2 regions of the Janthinobacterium sp. RA13 genome follow, and region 1 is predicted to be linked to the other one. Evidence: predicted binding sites of a transcription regulator. Region 1 holds the regulator's gene; the other holds the start of a gene.

Region 1 (7,635 bases):
CTGGAAGTGTACAACCCGTGGCCCGGTGTCATGGACGGCACGCCTGCTTCGCGCGATTACACGGGCGGCTTCGGCACGGCGCTGATGCTGAAAGACCTGGGCCTGGCGCAGCAGTCGGCCCTGTCGGCGAACGCGCCCACGCCCTTGGGCGGGCTGGTGCGGCAGTTGTACCAGATGCATGCGCAAGCCGGTTATGCGCAGCAGGATTTCTCTAGCATCGTGCAAATGTTGCAGCCGGGCTTGAATAAACCCGTTTGAGGAATTTTGGGCAAAAAAAAGCCCGCTGGTAAAAGCGGGCTAAATCCAATTCTTGGAAGAGTTGGAGGAGACAGATGCATTATGCTGCATCGCCACATATAACTCCAATTTATCTTTGGAATATCAACTATAGATTTCCGTGATATCTCTTCCCGGTAGCCGCGCAGCGGCTACCGTTGCCGCCACTCAGGCCGGATTGCAAACGATCTGCACCGTCGTCACATTCGCTTCGCCCATGGTGCCGCCGCCTGTACCTGGCTGTACCGTGCACTTCAGCCCCTTTGGCTGGGTTTCGGAGACGCTGATGCCATAGGTGTCGCCATAGGCGACCGAGCCGGACATGGTAAAGGTCGTGGCATCCTTGGCCACCGTTGTTGTCGTACTGCCGTTAATCAGCACCAGGCCGTCCACCGTCAGGCCGGAAACCGTGCCGCCCACGGTATATTTGTTTTGCGAGCAAGTAACCGCGGCGCTGATATTGATGTAATGGCCAGCCGAACCGGAACCACCGCTGATGCCGCAAGTCATGTGGGCTGGTTGTTTATTGACGGTGATGTTGTAGTCGGTGCCATAGTCGATGCGCTTGCCGAAGGTAAACGACGTTTTGCCCGCAGGAACCGGCAGGGTGTCGCTGCCGTTGGCCAGGATCAGTCCTTCATTGTTCAAGCCTGTGATGGTGCCGCTGACATCATACGAGGCCTTGCCGCCGCAAGCGGCCAGTCCCAGGGTCAGCAGCAGTGCGGCGAGTGGGCGCAAGCAGGATAACTTCATGTATTTCTCCAAAAAATAGGTGACGGATCGCAAGGATTACTGCGGCGTGCAGTCAAGTGTGGCCGCGGTCGTGGCGGTGGAGCCCATCGTGCCGACCGTATCGCTGCCGTCCGCACTGCTGGAACCCTGGAAGCGGCACTTCAGGCCCGTTGGCTGAGCCAGTATGGAAATGCCGTACGCGGCGCCGTCATCAACACTTGCGAATTCGTAGGCGGTGGCGCCAGCCAGCAGGGTGGTGCCGTTGGGGCCCATCACCAGACGCAAGCCATCGGCGCTCAGGCCCGTGACCGTGCCGCGAAGCGGGTAGGTATTGGTCTTGCAGATCACCTGGGCCGTGGTCACAGAGTAGCTCGATGCCTTGCCGACGCCATTGATAATCGTGCAAACGGCGCCCTTGGGCTGTTGCGCGATGGTGATGTCGTAGCGGTCATCGTTCTTGACCAGCTTGGTGAAAACAAACTGGCCCTGGCCCGCAGGGACCGGCAAGCGTTCCCCGTCATTCTGGAGAATCAGGCCATCCTTGGCCAGACCGCCAACCGTGCCTTGCAGATACAGGTTGCCGCCGCTGCCGCCGCAGGCTGCCAGTGTGGCGGCGCAAGCCGCCGCCAGCATCGAGCGCAGGTACAAATTTTTCATACAGTCTCCAAAACGAATTAGGTTGGGTAGCGCAACGCGGACGCTGGCGCCGCATTGGAATGGCGCCTATTTTAGTCTATCTGGCAAGCTGAATGATCTTGCCTTGTATCACCCTGTAACAATTTTTCGCCGGGAAGCGCTGGCCCGGCCCCATTTCACGGGGGCGCAGCCATGCCGGCGGCGGCGATCGGTGCGACAATAGCTATACCCTGCGCACTGTGACGCAGCATCCCATTGTGAGTCCCATGTCCCTTGCTCCTGTAAAACCCGCCGTGCCGCCCAAGGCCATCCTCTTCGACCTCGACGATACCTTGTGGCCCATCGCGCCCGTGATTGCCGCCGCCGAAACCCTGCTGCACGACTGGCTGGCCACGCATGCACCCAAGGTGGCGCAGCAGTTTTCCATCGAGCTGCTGCGCCGGCACCGTCTGGCCATGCTCAATGAACAACCGCATTTCCATGGCAACCTGATCGAGTTGCGCCGCGCGGGCCTGCTGGCCGCCTTCGAGGCGGCCGGCGAGGATCCCGCCCTGGTCGACGGCGCCATCGCGCAGTTCCTTGCGGCCCGTCATCGCGTCCAGCCATATGACGACGTCTTGCCGGGCCTGGCCTGGATGGGCCAGCGCATGCTGGTCGGCTCCATCTCGAATGGCAATGCGGACCTTGAAATTATCGGCCTGGCGCAGCATTTCAAGGTATCGATCGCCGCCAGCGACTTTGGCGTGGCCAAGCCCGACGCCAGCATCTTCCTGGCCGCTTGCGCAGCGCTGGACGTGGCGCCCCATGAAGCCGTGTATGTCGGCGATGATCTGTATTTCGATGTGACGGGAGCGCAGGGAGCGGGCATGCGTGCCGTGTGGATGAACCGCAAGGGCAGCGATGCCCACCTGGCCGCCGGCGTGCAGCCCGACGCCATCTGCGCCAACTTTGATGAATTGCTGTTGTGGTTGCAGGAGCAACTGGAAGATTGATCGCCGCAGGACGGGCGAACGTGCATAATAGGCGCTGTTGCTGCACGTTCGGCCGCTTTCGTTGCCGCTTGCTTAACAAAACACTTGCTTAAATAAAACACCATGCAACTCGATACACGTGCCCAAACACTGCTGAAAGCCCTGGTCGAGCGATATATCGCCGACGGCCTGCCGGTCGGTTCGCGCGCCTTGTCGAAAATTTCCGGCCTCGACCTGTCGCCGGCCACGATCCGCAACATCATGGCTGACCTGGAAGAGCTCGGTTATGTCTCCAGTCCGCACACCTCGGCCGGACGCATCCCCACGCCGCGCGGCTACCGCATCTTTGTCGACACCTTGCTGACCGTGCGGCATCTGGACGAGCACATGGTGGAGTCGCGCATGCGCCTGCAGACGCCGCAGCCGCAAAAAACCATCGCCAACGCGGCGCAGATGTTGTCGTCGCTGTCGCAGTTTGCCGGCGTCGTGCTCAGCCCGCGGCGCGAATCCGTGTTCCAGCAAATCGAATTCTTGCGCCTGTCCGAAAAACGCATCCTGCTCGTCATCGTCGCTCCCGGCGGCGACGTGCAGAACCGTCTATTGCTGACGGAGGCCGACTATACGCCGGCGCAACTGGTGCAATCGGCCAACTATATCAACCAGAATTATGGCGGCCTGTCCTTCGACGCCGTGCGCGTGCGCCTGCAGGGCGAGCTGCGCCAGTTGCGCGACGACATGGGCAGCCTGATGCAGGCGGCCGTGGAAGCGGGCAGTGAAGCGATGGCCGACCATAGCGACGACATGGTGATTTCCGGCGAGCGCAACTTGCTCAGCGTGAGCGATCTGTCATCGAATATGCATTCGCTGCGCCAGATGTTCGACATGTTCGAGCAAAAGACGGGCTTGATGCAGTTGCTCGACGTGTCGAGCAAGGCGACGGGCGTGCAGATTTTCATCGGCGGCGAATCGAACCTGGTGCCGATGGATGAGATGAGCGTGGTGACGGCGCCGTATGAAGTCAACGGCAAGATCGTGGGAACGCTGGGAGTGATCGGGCCGACGCGCATGGCTTACGAACGCGTCATCCCGATTGTCGATATCACGGCCAAGTTGCTGTCAAGCGCGCTCAGCCATCATTGATCGTACTGCCTGACGCGCCAGCCGCTCCGTGGGACCGGCAAGCGTGGATCAGGCGGTTTTGTGCGGGCAAGCTGTCTTGGTGCAGTTGCCGTAGATGGCCAGGGCGTGTTCGGCGATCTTGAAGCCGCGCTCCTCGGCCACTTTTTGCTGGCGGATTTCGATTTCTTCGTCGAAGAATTCTTCGACCCGGCCACAGTCGAGGCACACCAGGTGGTCGTGGTGGGAGCCTTCGTTGAGCTCGAAAATCGCCTTGCCGGTTTCAAAATGGTTGCGGTTGAGCAAGCCAGCCTGTTCGAATTGCGTCAGGACGCGGTAGACAGTTGCCAAACCGACATCCATATTGTCGGCCAGCAGAATTTTATACACGTCTTCCGCGGTCAGGTGGCGTACCGGGCTACTCTGGAAGATATCGAGTATCTTCAGCCGTGGCAGGGTGGCTTTCAGGCCGCTTGCCTTGAGATCACTAGGATTGTTACTCATGTTTGTTGCTCGTATGTGGGTCAGGTGCTTTATCATATAGCGTTTTGTCGGGGAGTGCCAAAATATGCTTTTTTTTGGCGGGCCGGTCACTCCTGGCGTTTTGTTCATCCAATTGAGGTCATTTATGCGCGTAACACCGGCTGTATTGCCATCTCTCTGGCACCGTATTTCATTTCGAGCACCAGTCGTGGCAGGCATGGTCTGTGTCGCGCTGGCCATGTCCGGCTGCGCCAGCCGTGGCATTCTGGGCGAAAAGCCGGCAGCTGCTCAAAAAGAAGGCAAGGAACTGGTCCCCGAACAGGGCGCACAAACGACCACCATCACGCCGCTGCAAAAATTCATGTGGTTTTTCTCGCCCTACCGTCCTGACATTCAACAAGGCAACTTTGTCTCCGAAGAGATGCTGGCCCAGTTGAAAGTGGGCATGACGCGCGACCAGGTGCGTTTCGTCCTCGGCACCTCGCTGCTGACCGATATCTTCCATGCCGACCGCTGGGATTACCCGTTCCGCCTGGCCCGGGGCAGTGGCGAAACCACCAGCAGCCGCGTGGTCGTGTACTTCGGCAAGGATGGCAAAGTGGAACGTTTTGAAGGCGGCAACTTGCCGACAGAGAAAGAATACATCGACCGCATCGCCGGTCCGTCGCCATTCGCCAAGGTTGCCAAGGCTGACGCGCCTGCCGCCGCCCTGCCATCGCCCGTGGCGCCAAGCGCCGTGCCGGTGCCGGCCGATGCCGCGCCAGCCATTCCTGTGAGCAAGCCTGCGCTTGTACCTGCACCTGCAACGGCGCCTGCCGCCGAGCCTGCACCTGCACCTGCTGCCGAACCCACCAAATAAGTTGTTGTAAGAGAATAAAATGACTGAACTGAAAATTGCCATCGCTGGCGCCAGCGGCCGTATGGGCCATATCCTGATCGAAGCCGTCAGCAACGCGCCTGACGCTGTTCTCGCTGGCGCGCTCGACCGCGCTGGTTCGCCGTCCGTCGGCCAGGATGCCGCCGCCTTTCTCGGTAAACCTGCCGGCGTGCTGATCGAGTCAAGCCTGGCCACCGGCCTGGCCGGCGCCGATTACCTGATCGACTTCACGCGTCCCGAAGGCACTTTGCAGCACCTGGCGTATTGCGCCGAGCACGGCATCAAGATGATCATCGGCACCACCGGTTTCGATGACGCTGGCAAGGCCGCCATTGCCGCCGCCGCCGAAAAGACGGCCATCATGTTCGCGCCGAACATGAGCGTGGGCGTGAACGTCACCATGAAGCTGCTGGAACTGGCCGCGAAAAGCCTGTCCGAAGGCTACGACATCGAGATCATCGAAGCCCATCACCGCCACAAGGTCGATGCGCCGTCGGGCACGGCCCTGCAAATGGGCGAAGTGGTGGCCGGCGCCCTGGGCCGCGACTTGAAGGAATGCGCCGTGTACGGCCGTGAAGGCGTGACGGGCGAACGCGACCCGTCGACCATCGGCTTTGCCACCATCCGCGGCGGCGATATCGTCGGCGACCATACGGTGCTGTTTGCCGGCATCGGCGAGCGCATCGAGATCAGCCACAAGTCGAGCAGCCGCGTCACCTACGCCCACGGCGCCCTGCGCGCCGCGCGTTTCCTGGCCGACAAGCCGACCGGCCTGTTCGACATGCAGGACGTGCTGTCGCTGAAGAACTGAGGAAGCTATGGCCACTGCCATCCTGAATGGAAAAGACATCACCGACGTAGCGAGCTTTCACGCGCAATGCGTGCCAGCCTTCGGTTTCCCCGCGTTTTACGGCAACAGCATGGATGCCTGGGTCGATTGCCTCAGTTATCTGCGCGACGACGAAAACATGACGCAGTTCCGTTTGAAACCAAACGAAGTGCTCGACATCGTTGTGCAGGATGCGGAAGCGATGAAGGCGCAAGTGCCGGACTTGCTGGAAGAAATCACGTTCTGTATCGCCGGCATCAATGAGCGCTATGAGGATTATGGCGAGAAGCCGGCGTTGAAATTGACGCTGAAGTAATTCCGGGGGCAGTCGCTTCGCGATCGGAATGCGCCCGATTCGGGCGCATTCCCCCTCAGGGTCCGACCCCAGCCGTTCCGCCGTTGGGGTGAGTTACACCACCTTGCGCTCGCGCAAGCCGTCAATCTCCGTACTGTCCAATCCCAGCCATTGCTGCAGCACTTCCTGCGTATGCTGCCCCAGCAATGGTGGCGGCAAGCGGTATTGCACCGGCGAGCTTGAGAGGCGCACGGGATTGGCTACCAGCGCCACCGTGCCCGCCGTGGGATGCGGCATCTCCACTTTCAAGCCACGCGCCACCACTTGCGGGTCGGCAAAGACCTGGTCGATGCGGTTGACGGGACCGCACGGCACGGCTTGCGCCTCGAAGGCGCTGATCCACTCGGCCGTCGTGCGCATGACCGTGGCCTGGCGCATCAGGGGGATCAGGATGGACCGGTTTGCCACGCGCTGCGGATTGGTGGCAAAACGTTCGTCCAGCGCCCATTCCGGGTGGCCGGCGACGGCGCAAAAGCGCGAGAATTGCCCGTCATTGCCGATCGCCAGAATCATGTCGCCATCGGCCGTAGGAAAATCCTGGTAGGGCACGATGTTCGGATGCGCATTGCCCATACGCTGCGGCACTTTGCCGCCGCACAGGTAATTGGCGGCCTGGTTGCCCAGCGCCGCTACTTGCACGTCGAGCAAGGCCAGGTCGATATGCTGGCCCAGGCCCGAGCGTTCCCGTTCGGCCAGCGCCGCCTGCACGGCGATGGTGGCGTACAGGCCCGTCAGGATGTCCGTCTGCGCCACGCCCACTTTTTGCGGCCCGGCACCGGGCTGGCCATCGGGTATGCCCGTGATGCTCATCAAGCCGCCCATGCCCTGGATCAAAAAGTCATAGCCGGCGCGCGCCGCGTACGGCCCATCCTGGCCAAAGCCCGTGATGGAGCAGTAGACGAGGCGAGGATTGAGCGCCAGCAAACTGGCCGCGTCCAAACCATATTGCTTCAAGCCATCGAGCTTGAAATTTTCCAGCAGCACGTCCGATTCGGCCGCCAGCTTGCGCACCAGCGCTTGCCCTTCAGGGGCGGCCAGGTCGATGCACAGCGAGCGCTTGTTGCGGTTGGCACACTGGAAATAGGCGGCCTCGGCAGTATCACGGCCGTCCTCGTCTTTCAGGTACGGCGGGCCCCAGGAGCGCGTGTCGTCGCCGCGGCCCGGCTGTTCAACCTTGACGACGTCCGCACCGAGGTCGGCCAGCATTTGCCCGGCCCAGGGGCCGGCCAGCACGCGCGACAGGTCGAGCACGCGCAAGCCGACCAGCGGCGCGGGCCGCAGGGTGGAAGCCAAGGCGTCCATTAGTTGAAGGCGGCGATGCCGGTGATGGCGCGGCCGATGATCAGCGCGTGCACATCGT
Region 2 (7,635 bases), 710 kb from region 1:
GCTGCCGCGCGCCAGCGACCTGGCGGCCCGCTTCGGCGGCGAGGAGTTTGCCGCCATCCTGCCCGCCACCGATGGCGACGGCGCGCTGGCGGTGGCGCACAAGATGCAGGAGGCGATCGCCGCGGCCGCCATCGTCCACGCGCCGTCGCGCGGCGGCCTGGTGACGGCCAGCATCGGCCTGGCCTTGCATGACGCAGGACAGACGCCGGAACAATTGCTGGCCGCCGCCGACCAGGCCCTGTACCGGGCCAAGCAGAATGGCCGCAACCGGGTCGAGGCTTAGCGTCCCAGCTTGCCGGTGATGACTTTCCATTGCGCCGGCGTCACGGGCGTGATCGACAGCCGGCTGCCCTTCTTGAGCAGCAGCATGTCTTCCAGCTCCGGCATCTGGCGCATCTCGGACAGGGGCAGCAGCGCCGTCTTCTTCACGCCGCGCACGTCGACGCTGATCCAGCGCGGCTGTTCTGGCGTGGCTTTCGGGTCGAAGTATTTGCCGCCCTCTTCAAACTGGCTGTGATCGGGATAGGCGCCGCTGGCCACTTCTGCCACGCCCGCCACGCCCGGCTGCGGGCAGCTCGAGTGATAGAACAGCACGCCATCGCCCGGCTGCATGCCATCGCGCATGAAGTTGCGCGCCTGGTAATTGCGCACACCGAACCACGGCATGGTGTGTTTGGGCGCGGCCATCAGGTCATCGATGCTCACTTCATCGGGTTCGGACTTCATCAGCCAGTATTGTTTCATGCAGACTCCGTATCAAAGCGACAGACGTAAAAAAACGGTTGCGCATCGATGCTGCAACCGTTTTTCGTTTTCTTTCAAATTGGGCCCCGCCTGTGCCGCTATGCCGGCATCCCGAACCAAACGGTTCAAGGTGGTCACGTTAGTTCAATTTCGGGTTCGTCGAACGAGCGACGCTCACTCCCATCAAACAAAATTCGCAACCGATGCGCATAAATGGTTCAAGGAATATATGGCAATCGCGAACACCGCAGGGTAGACCCAAGTTTACTCCTTTGATCGCGCATCGCAAAGACAAATCGTACCGTGTCCGCTTAAAATCCAATTAATAACACTGAACAAAACCGTAGCGAGCGGCGATGAATTGTGGCTAAGAAGCGCAGCTGTGCTTGAGCACAGCGAGCATCGCAGGCCGCAAGTCGCGACGCGCAGTAGGTTTGGTTCGGTGTTTAAAAAAGGTTTTCCTGGGGCGTCAATGCGCTATCCAGGACAGTATGCATGGCCGAGATTTTCTGCTTCACTTCCAGTATCGTCAATTCCGACAGCGGACCTTGCGGCGACTTCACGGAGAGGAATTCGGCGGCCACGCCCAGGGCGGCCAGCACGGCGATGCGGTCGTTACCCTTGACCTTGCCCGCGTCGCGGATGGCTTTCATTTTGCTATCGAGATAGATCGCCGCTTCGCGCAGCGCGCGCTCTTCGCCGTCGCGGCACACCATGCTGTAGGACTGGCCCATGATATTGACATCGACACGCGGCATTACGCTTCCTTCTCGTTCTCGGCAATATAGGCGCCCGCTTCCGAAGCGGCTTGCTCCAGGCCAGCTTGCACCAGTTCGGGAATTTTTTCCAGCAACGCTTCCACCCGCTCCTGCGCTTCGCGCATGCGTTGCACATACAGGGCGTTGTCGGCGGCCAGCGCGGCATTGTCCTTGCGCAGTTGCGCGTTTTCACGGCGCAGCGCATGGGTCATTTCGGCCAGCAGGCCTATTTTGTCGGATAATTCGTTGAATTCGGAAATCATGCCGCCACTATAGGGCGGACGCTCCATGGGCGTCAATCGAATCACGCCGCTGTCACACATATTTACATCAATGCAGGGCAGTTGGCGGACAATACACGCTTTTTCCGGCGCTTTTCGCCAAGTGCGCGCATCCGCCGGCGCAGCGATGGCAGCGTTTTACTCGTCGACGTAATCGGGTTCGATATCGAGACCGCCATAGCGGTTTTCGCAAGAGCGGCGCGTCAACTCCTGCTTGCCGCTCTTGCCGTCAAGCACCATCGTCAGGTCGCGGCAAGTACGGCTGTAGCTGCCAGGTTTGGCGTCCGTGCCCGAAGGCGTCAGGCGCACTGCCAGTGGCACCGCGTTGCCCAGGCCCTTGTTGCTCCACTGGCGGCTCTTGCCATCCTCTTCATCTTTCAAGGTGCGCACGGCGGCCTTCAGCAACGATGCTTGTTCTTGTGCATTCAGCCTGGCGATGGTGACGTCGGACAGGAAAGGCGGATACACGACGGGCGCCGGATCCTTGCCCTGCACATCCCATTTCCCGCTGTTCTGCGAACAGGTGCGGCGGCTCAGGTCCTGCGACTTGCCGCCCGCCGTGACGATGAATTTCAGGTCGCGGCACACATGCGCCTTCAAACTGTGCTCCGTCATGCCGGAATTGCTGAAGTTATACGTGACTTTGACCATCACGCCGCGGTCGCCGCCGTTGTCCCACACGTGCGCTTCCTGGTCGTCGTCGTCCTTGTTCAAGTCCTTGAACAAATCGCCCAGCAGCCTGTCTTTTTCCTGTGGCGTCAGGGTCGCCACGGTGATCTCGTCGGCGATGGTGGGCGTTTGCGCGGCGGCATTGCCCAGGCAGGCGAGGCCGATGAGGGTAGCGCCCAGCAGGCGCAGCGCGGGGCGGGAAGGCGGAAATGGCATGGCGTTCTTTCTCGTGCAAGTAGTCATATGTGGCGATATTGATATGCAATTACAATCATCTTATCAAATTCCATAGTGAAACTCTGTTTCCTGTGCGTACAGGAACGGCCCCTCTCCGGACGGCATGCTAGAGTCGCGCCTGTTGCTGACGCCCGGGAAGTTGGCTTGCGCCAGCGCAAACCCTGCGTAAATGCAGGCTGCGCAGAACGTCTATGTATATCTTCCCGGAGAATAAGCCCTTGAATAAGCCCCCTACCGTCCCTATAATTAGCACTCGTTAGTAGAGAGTGCTAACAAACTCTTTCGTAGTAATCCTCAGGACTGATGGTGCTTGCCAGGCCACTGCAGGGAACGCTACGCGGCGGGCGACGCCGCGATGCACCACTGCCGGATACAGGCAAGGACAGGATGACATGGGGTTTGCTTGACCGTTGCGGGCTGCTTTCAACGGCGGTCACTGAAAGCAGGCCTGGCGCTGTGCCAGGCATGTATTCATTTAGCAACACCTATCCATTGAACTTTAAGGAGTTTTGTATGAATCTGCGCCCATTGAACGATCGCGTCATCGTCAAACGCCTCGACCAGGAAACCAAAACTGCGTCCGGCCTCATCATTCCTGATGCAGCTGCTGAAAAACCGGATCAAGGCGAAGTCCTTGCCGTAGGCAATGGCAAGATTCTCGACGACGGCAAAGTCCGTCCTCTGGATGTCAAAGTGGGCGACCGCGTCCTGTTCGGCAAGTACGCCGGCCAAACCGTCAAAGTTGACGGCGATGAGCTGCTGGTCATGCGCGAAGAAGACATCATGGCGATCGTCGTCAAGTAATTGTTTCCACGTTGTAGACAGATACATCCCGAAACTCAGGAGAATTGAACATGGCAGCTAAAGAAGTAGTATTCGGCGACGCAGCGCGCGCCAAGATGGTCGAAGGCGTCAATATCCTCGCCAACGCAGTCAAAGTCACCTTGGGCCCGAAAGGCCGCAACGTGGTTCTGGAGCGCTCGTTCGGCGCCCCTACCGTCACCAAGGATGGTGTGTCGGTAGCGAAAGAAGTTGAACTCAAAGACAAGCTCATGAACATGGGCGCGCAAATGGTCAAGGAAGTTGCTTCCCGCACCAGCGACAACGCCGGCGACGGCACCACCACCGCAACCGTGCTGGCACAAGCCATCGTGCGCGAAGGCATGAAGTTCGTTGCCGCCGGCATGAACCCGATGGACCTGAAGCGCGGTATCGACAAGGCAGTTGCTGCCACCGTCGAAGAACTGGCGAAAATCGCCCGTCCTTGCACCACGACCAAAGAAATCGCCCAGGTTGGCGCGATCTCGGCGAACTCGGACTACTCGATCGGCGAGCGTATCGCTGAAGCGATGGAAAAAGTCGGCAAAGAAGGCGTGATCACCGTGGAAGACGGCAAGTCGCTGAACGACGAGCTGGACATCGTTGAAGGCATGCAGTTCGACCGCGGCTACCTGTCGCCATACTTCATCAACAACCCAGAGAAACAAGTTGCCGTACTGGACAGCCCATTCGTCCTGCTGTGCGACAAGAAAATCTCGAACATCCGTGACCTGCTGCCGGTACTGGAACAAGTCGCCAAAGCTGGCCGTCCACTGCTGATCATCGCAGAAGACATCGAAGGCGAAGCGCTGGCCACCCTGGTTGTGAACAACATCCGCGGCATCCTGAAAACGTGCGCAGTGAAAGCCCCTGGCTTCGGCGACCGCCGCAAAGCCATGCTGGAAGACATCGCTGTTCTGACCGGCGGCCAAGTGATCGCTGAAGAAGTCGGCCTGACCCTGGAAAAAGTGACCCTGGCCGAACTGGGCCAAGCGAAACGCATCGAAGTGGGCAAAGAAAACACCATCGTCATCGATGGCGCCGGCGAAGCTGCCGCTATCGAAGCACGCGTAAAACAAGTGCGTGTACAGATCGAAGAAGCGACCTCGGACTACGACCGTGAAAAACTGCAAGAGCGCGTGGCCAAACTGGCTGGCGGCGTTGCCGTGATCAAAGTTGGCGCAGCCACCGAAGTCGAAATGAAAGAGAAAAAAGCCCGCGTTGAAGATGCACTGCACGCGACCCGCGCTGCCGTGGAAGAAGGCATCGTGCCAGGCGGCGGCGTAGCCCTGCTGCGCGCACGCGCCAACATCACGGTCAAGGGCGACAATCCTGATCAAGACGCTGGTATCAAAATCGTTCTGCGCGCAATGGAAGAGCCACTGCGCATGATCGTGCAAAACGCTGGCGAAGAAGCTTCGGTCGTCGTGGCAGCCGTACTGGCTGGTTCGGGCAACTACGGCTACAACGCTGCCAACGGCACGTATGGCGACATGGTTGAAATGGGTGTTCTGGACCCAGCCAAAGTGACCCGTTCGGCGCTGCAAAACGCCGCTTCGATCGCTTCGCTGATGCTGACAACCGACTGCATGGTCTGCGAAATCGCTGACGACAAAGCAGGCGGCGGCATGGGCGGCGGCATGGGTGGTATGGGCGGCATGGGCGGCATGGACGGCATGATGTAATGTCCGGCATCCCCGCGCGCAGGCGACGGCGCGCAGGGATGCATACGCCGGGGAGACACAGCAGACCAAAAGCTGCCTGTCCCTCCCCCGGCAACCCCCGAAAAGCTATCTTCTACGGAAGGTAGCTTTTTTTTTCGCCTGTTGGCCTGTTGATTTGGCAAGCCAGGCGATTGCCGGCCTGTGCGTTTTGCTTTAGCATGGCCGCCATCGTCCTTCTTTCTCACGCCCACCATCATGCCGCCACGCGCCTCTTCTTCCAGAACCACCATCATCGCCGGCATCCTGGCCGGCTTGCTGGCCGCCGGGCTAGTCGCTTTCTACATGCACCAGCAGTCCGCGCCGCACGGTGACAATGCCCCTGGCGCCAGCGCCAACACGGCGGCGCCAGAGCAGAACGCGCGCGCCGTCGATGCCTTGCTGGCTTTGCCGGAAATCAAGGCCTGGTCGGCGCATATCGAAAAGGCTTCGGGCGGCCGCGCGCACGGCGCCGTGATGGAAACGTCGCCCGAGACGCGTCTCGTCGATGGCGTCGCCAGTTACCAGCTGAGCTTTTTCGAAAGCACGCCCGATGCGGCGCACCGCTGGGAAAGTTTCGTCGTGACGCCCGATGGCAAGCGCATCCTTGTCGACGACATCGTCAGCGGCGACCTGATCAGCCTGGAACAATGGCGCAAGGACAATGCGCCCATGCAGCGCGTCGCCACGCAGTAACTACGCCGGCGTTGTAGCGCAAGCTTTACTTTCTGGCATCAAAGCCCGATACTCGCCCACATGCCCGCCATCACTGTCCGCCCCCTCACGCCAGACGACGCCAGCGCCTACCGCGCGCTGCGCCTGGCCGGCATCGCCGAACTGCCCGCCGCCTTCTGCACCACGCATGCGGCGGAAAGCGGCTTGCCGCTGGCACAGATAGCCGAGCGCTTGCGCGTCACCTCGCACCAAATAATATTTGGCGCTTTCAACAAAGAACAATTGATCGGCATGGCTGGCCTACGCCGCGAACCGATTGCCGTCGTGCAGGACAAGGCCAGTCTGTGGAGCGTGTACGTGGCGCCGCAGGCGCGCGGGTGCGGTGCGGGACGGCAACTGGTGCAGGCGGCCATCGCGCACGCCTGCAGCGTGCCCGAACTGGCCCGCGTGCGCCTGGCCGTGGCGCAGGACAACCATGCGGCATTGACCCTGTACCTGGCTTGCGGTTTTACGCTGGAGGACCGTCCCGCGGCGGATGGCATGCTGCATATGCAGCTGTTGCTGCCCCGCCCGGTTCGTGCAAGTGCCATTGCAAGTGCCGAAAGTAATGTCTTTATGAAAATCAATACCTTACAAATCCCTGCGAAATAGCGGACAGGCCGTTTTTTCTGTTGCAAGCAAACGCGGCAGGCCTTAGCATCGCGGCTTACAAAAAAAACTTGGGGGAGAGCCAATGTCATCGGCCGAGACACAAACCGCCACGGGCAAAATGCCGCGGCAAATACCGTACATCATCGCCAACGAAGGCTGCGAACGCTTCAGCTTTTATGGCATGCGCAACATCCTGACGCCATTCCTCATCAGCACCCTGCTGCTGATGATCCCGATCGACCAGCGCACGGGCGAAGCCAAGCACGTCTTCCACACCTTCGTCATCGGCGTGTATTTCTTCCCGCTGCTGGGCGGCTGGCTGGCCGACCGCTTCTTCGGCAAGTACAACACCATCTTCTGGCTCAGCCTCGTGTATTGCGCCGGCCATGCCTGCCTGGCCCTGTTTGAAAACAGCGTCAACGGCTTCTATTTCGGCCTGTTCCTGATCGCCTTCGGTTCCGGCGGCATCAAGCCGCTGGTCGCCTCGTTTGTCGGCGACCAGTTCGACCAGACCAACAAGCACAAGGCCAAGCTGGTCTTCGACCTGTTCTACTGGATCATCAACTTCGGCTCCTTCTTCGCCTCGCTGCTGATGCCGATGTTCCTGCGCGACTACGGTCCGTCGATCGCCTTCGGCATCCCCGGCATCATGATGCTGGCCGCCACCATCGTCTTCTGGATGGGCGCCAAGAAATACGTGCACGTGCCGCCGGCACCGCCAAACCCCGATTCGTTCACCCGCGTGGCCCGCACGGCCCTGCTGGCCCGCGTCGACGGCGGTTCGCGCCCAGGCCTGTATGTGGCCTATGTCGGCGTCGTCGGCGCCCTGTATGCGTTCTACAGCATTCCAGAATGGGGCTTCGTGATTTCCGCATGTACCGCGCTGGTCTTGCTGCTGGCCTTCGGCAGCATCGGCACGGCCATGCAGCTGGAACGCGCACGCGGCATCCACCCCGACGAAGCCGTCGAAGGCGTGCGCGCCGTGCTGCGCATCCTCGTCATCTTCGCCCTCGTCACGCCGTTCTTCTCGCTGTTCGACCAGAAGGCCTCGACGTGGATCGTGCAAGCGAACACCATGGAAAAACCAAGCTGGTTCCTGCC

The links. The regulator HrcA, encoded in region 1, represses chaperone genes, less so after heat shock. The targets are predictions, from matches to a motif close to TTAGCACTCNNNNNNNNNGAGTGCTAA.
Region 2: a site for HrcA is predicted at 2,936-2,962, ahead of groES (co-chaperone GroES). Genes of this name have one in related genera too.

Annotation. Positions count from the first base shown of each region.
Region 1 covers NZ_JQNP01000001.1:3,766,069-3,773,703, reverse strand. The annotation lists gene mmsB (3-hydroxyisobutyrate dehydrogenase) at 1-258, shown strand, start outside; gene FG13_RS16780 (hypothetical protein) at 445-1,029, opposite strand; gene FG13_RS16775 (hypothetical protein) at 1,066-1,665, opposite strand; gene FG13_RS16770 (HAD family hydrolase) at 1,911-2,636, shown strand; gene hrcA (heat-inducible transcriptional repressor HrcA) at 2,739-3,755, shown strand; gene fur (ferric iron uptake transcriptional regulator) at 3,804-4,235, opposite strand; gene FG13_RS16755 (outer membrane protein assembly factor BamE) at 4,432-5,073, shown strand; gene dapB (4-hydroxy-tetrahydrodipicolinate reductase) at 5,093-5,902, shown strand; gene FG13_RS16745 (barstar family protein) at 5,910-6,236, shown strand; gene FG13_RS16740 (CaiB/BaiF CoA transferase family protein) at 6,330-7,577, opposite strand; gene FG13_RS16735 (acyl-CoA dehydrogenase) at 7,577-7,635, opposite strand, start outside.
Region 2 covers NZ_JQNP01000001.1:3,052,798-3,060,432, forward strand. The annotation lists gene FG13_RS29030 (GGDEF domain-containing protein) at 1-283, shown strand, start outside; gene FG13_RS13550 (EVE domain-containing protein) at 280-744, opposite strand; RNA gene ssrS (6S RNA) at 824-1,001, opposite strand; gene FG13_RS13555 (cell division protein ZapA) at 1,191-1,502, opposite strand; gene FG13_RS13560 (hypothetical protein) at 1,502-1,765, opposite strand; gene FG13_RS29035 (hypothetical protein) at 1,922-2,668, opposite strand; gene groES (co-chaperone GroES) at 3,203-3,493, shown strand; gene groL (chaperonin GroEL) at 3,544-5,193, shown strand; gene FG13_RS13580 (hypothetical protein) at 5,374-5,904, shown strand; gene FG13_RS13585 (GNAT family N-acetyltransferase) at 5,965-6,534, shown strand; gene FG13_RS13590 (POT-type proton-dependent oligopeptide transporter) at 6,653-7,635, shown strand, end outside.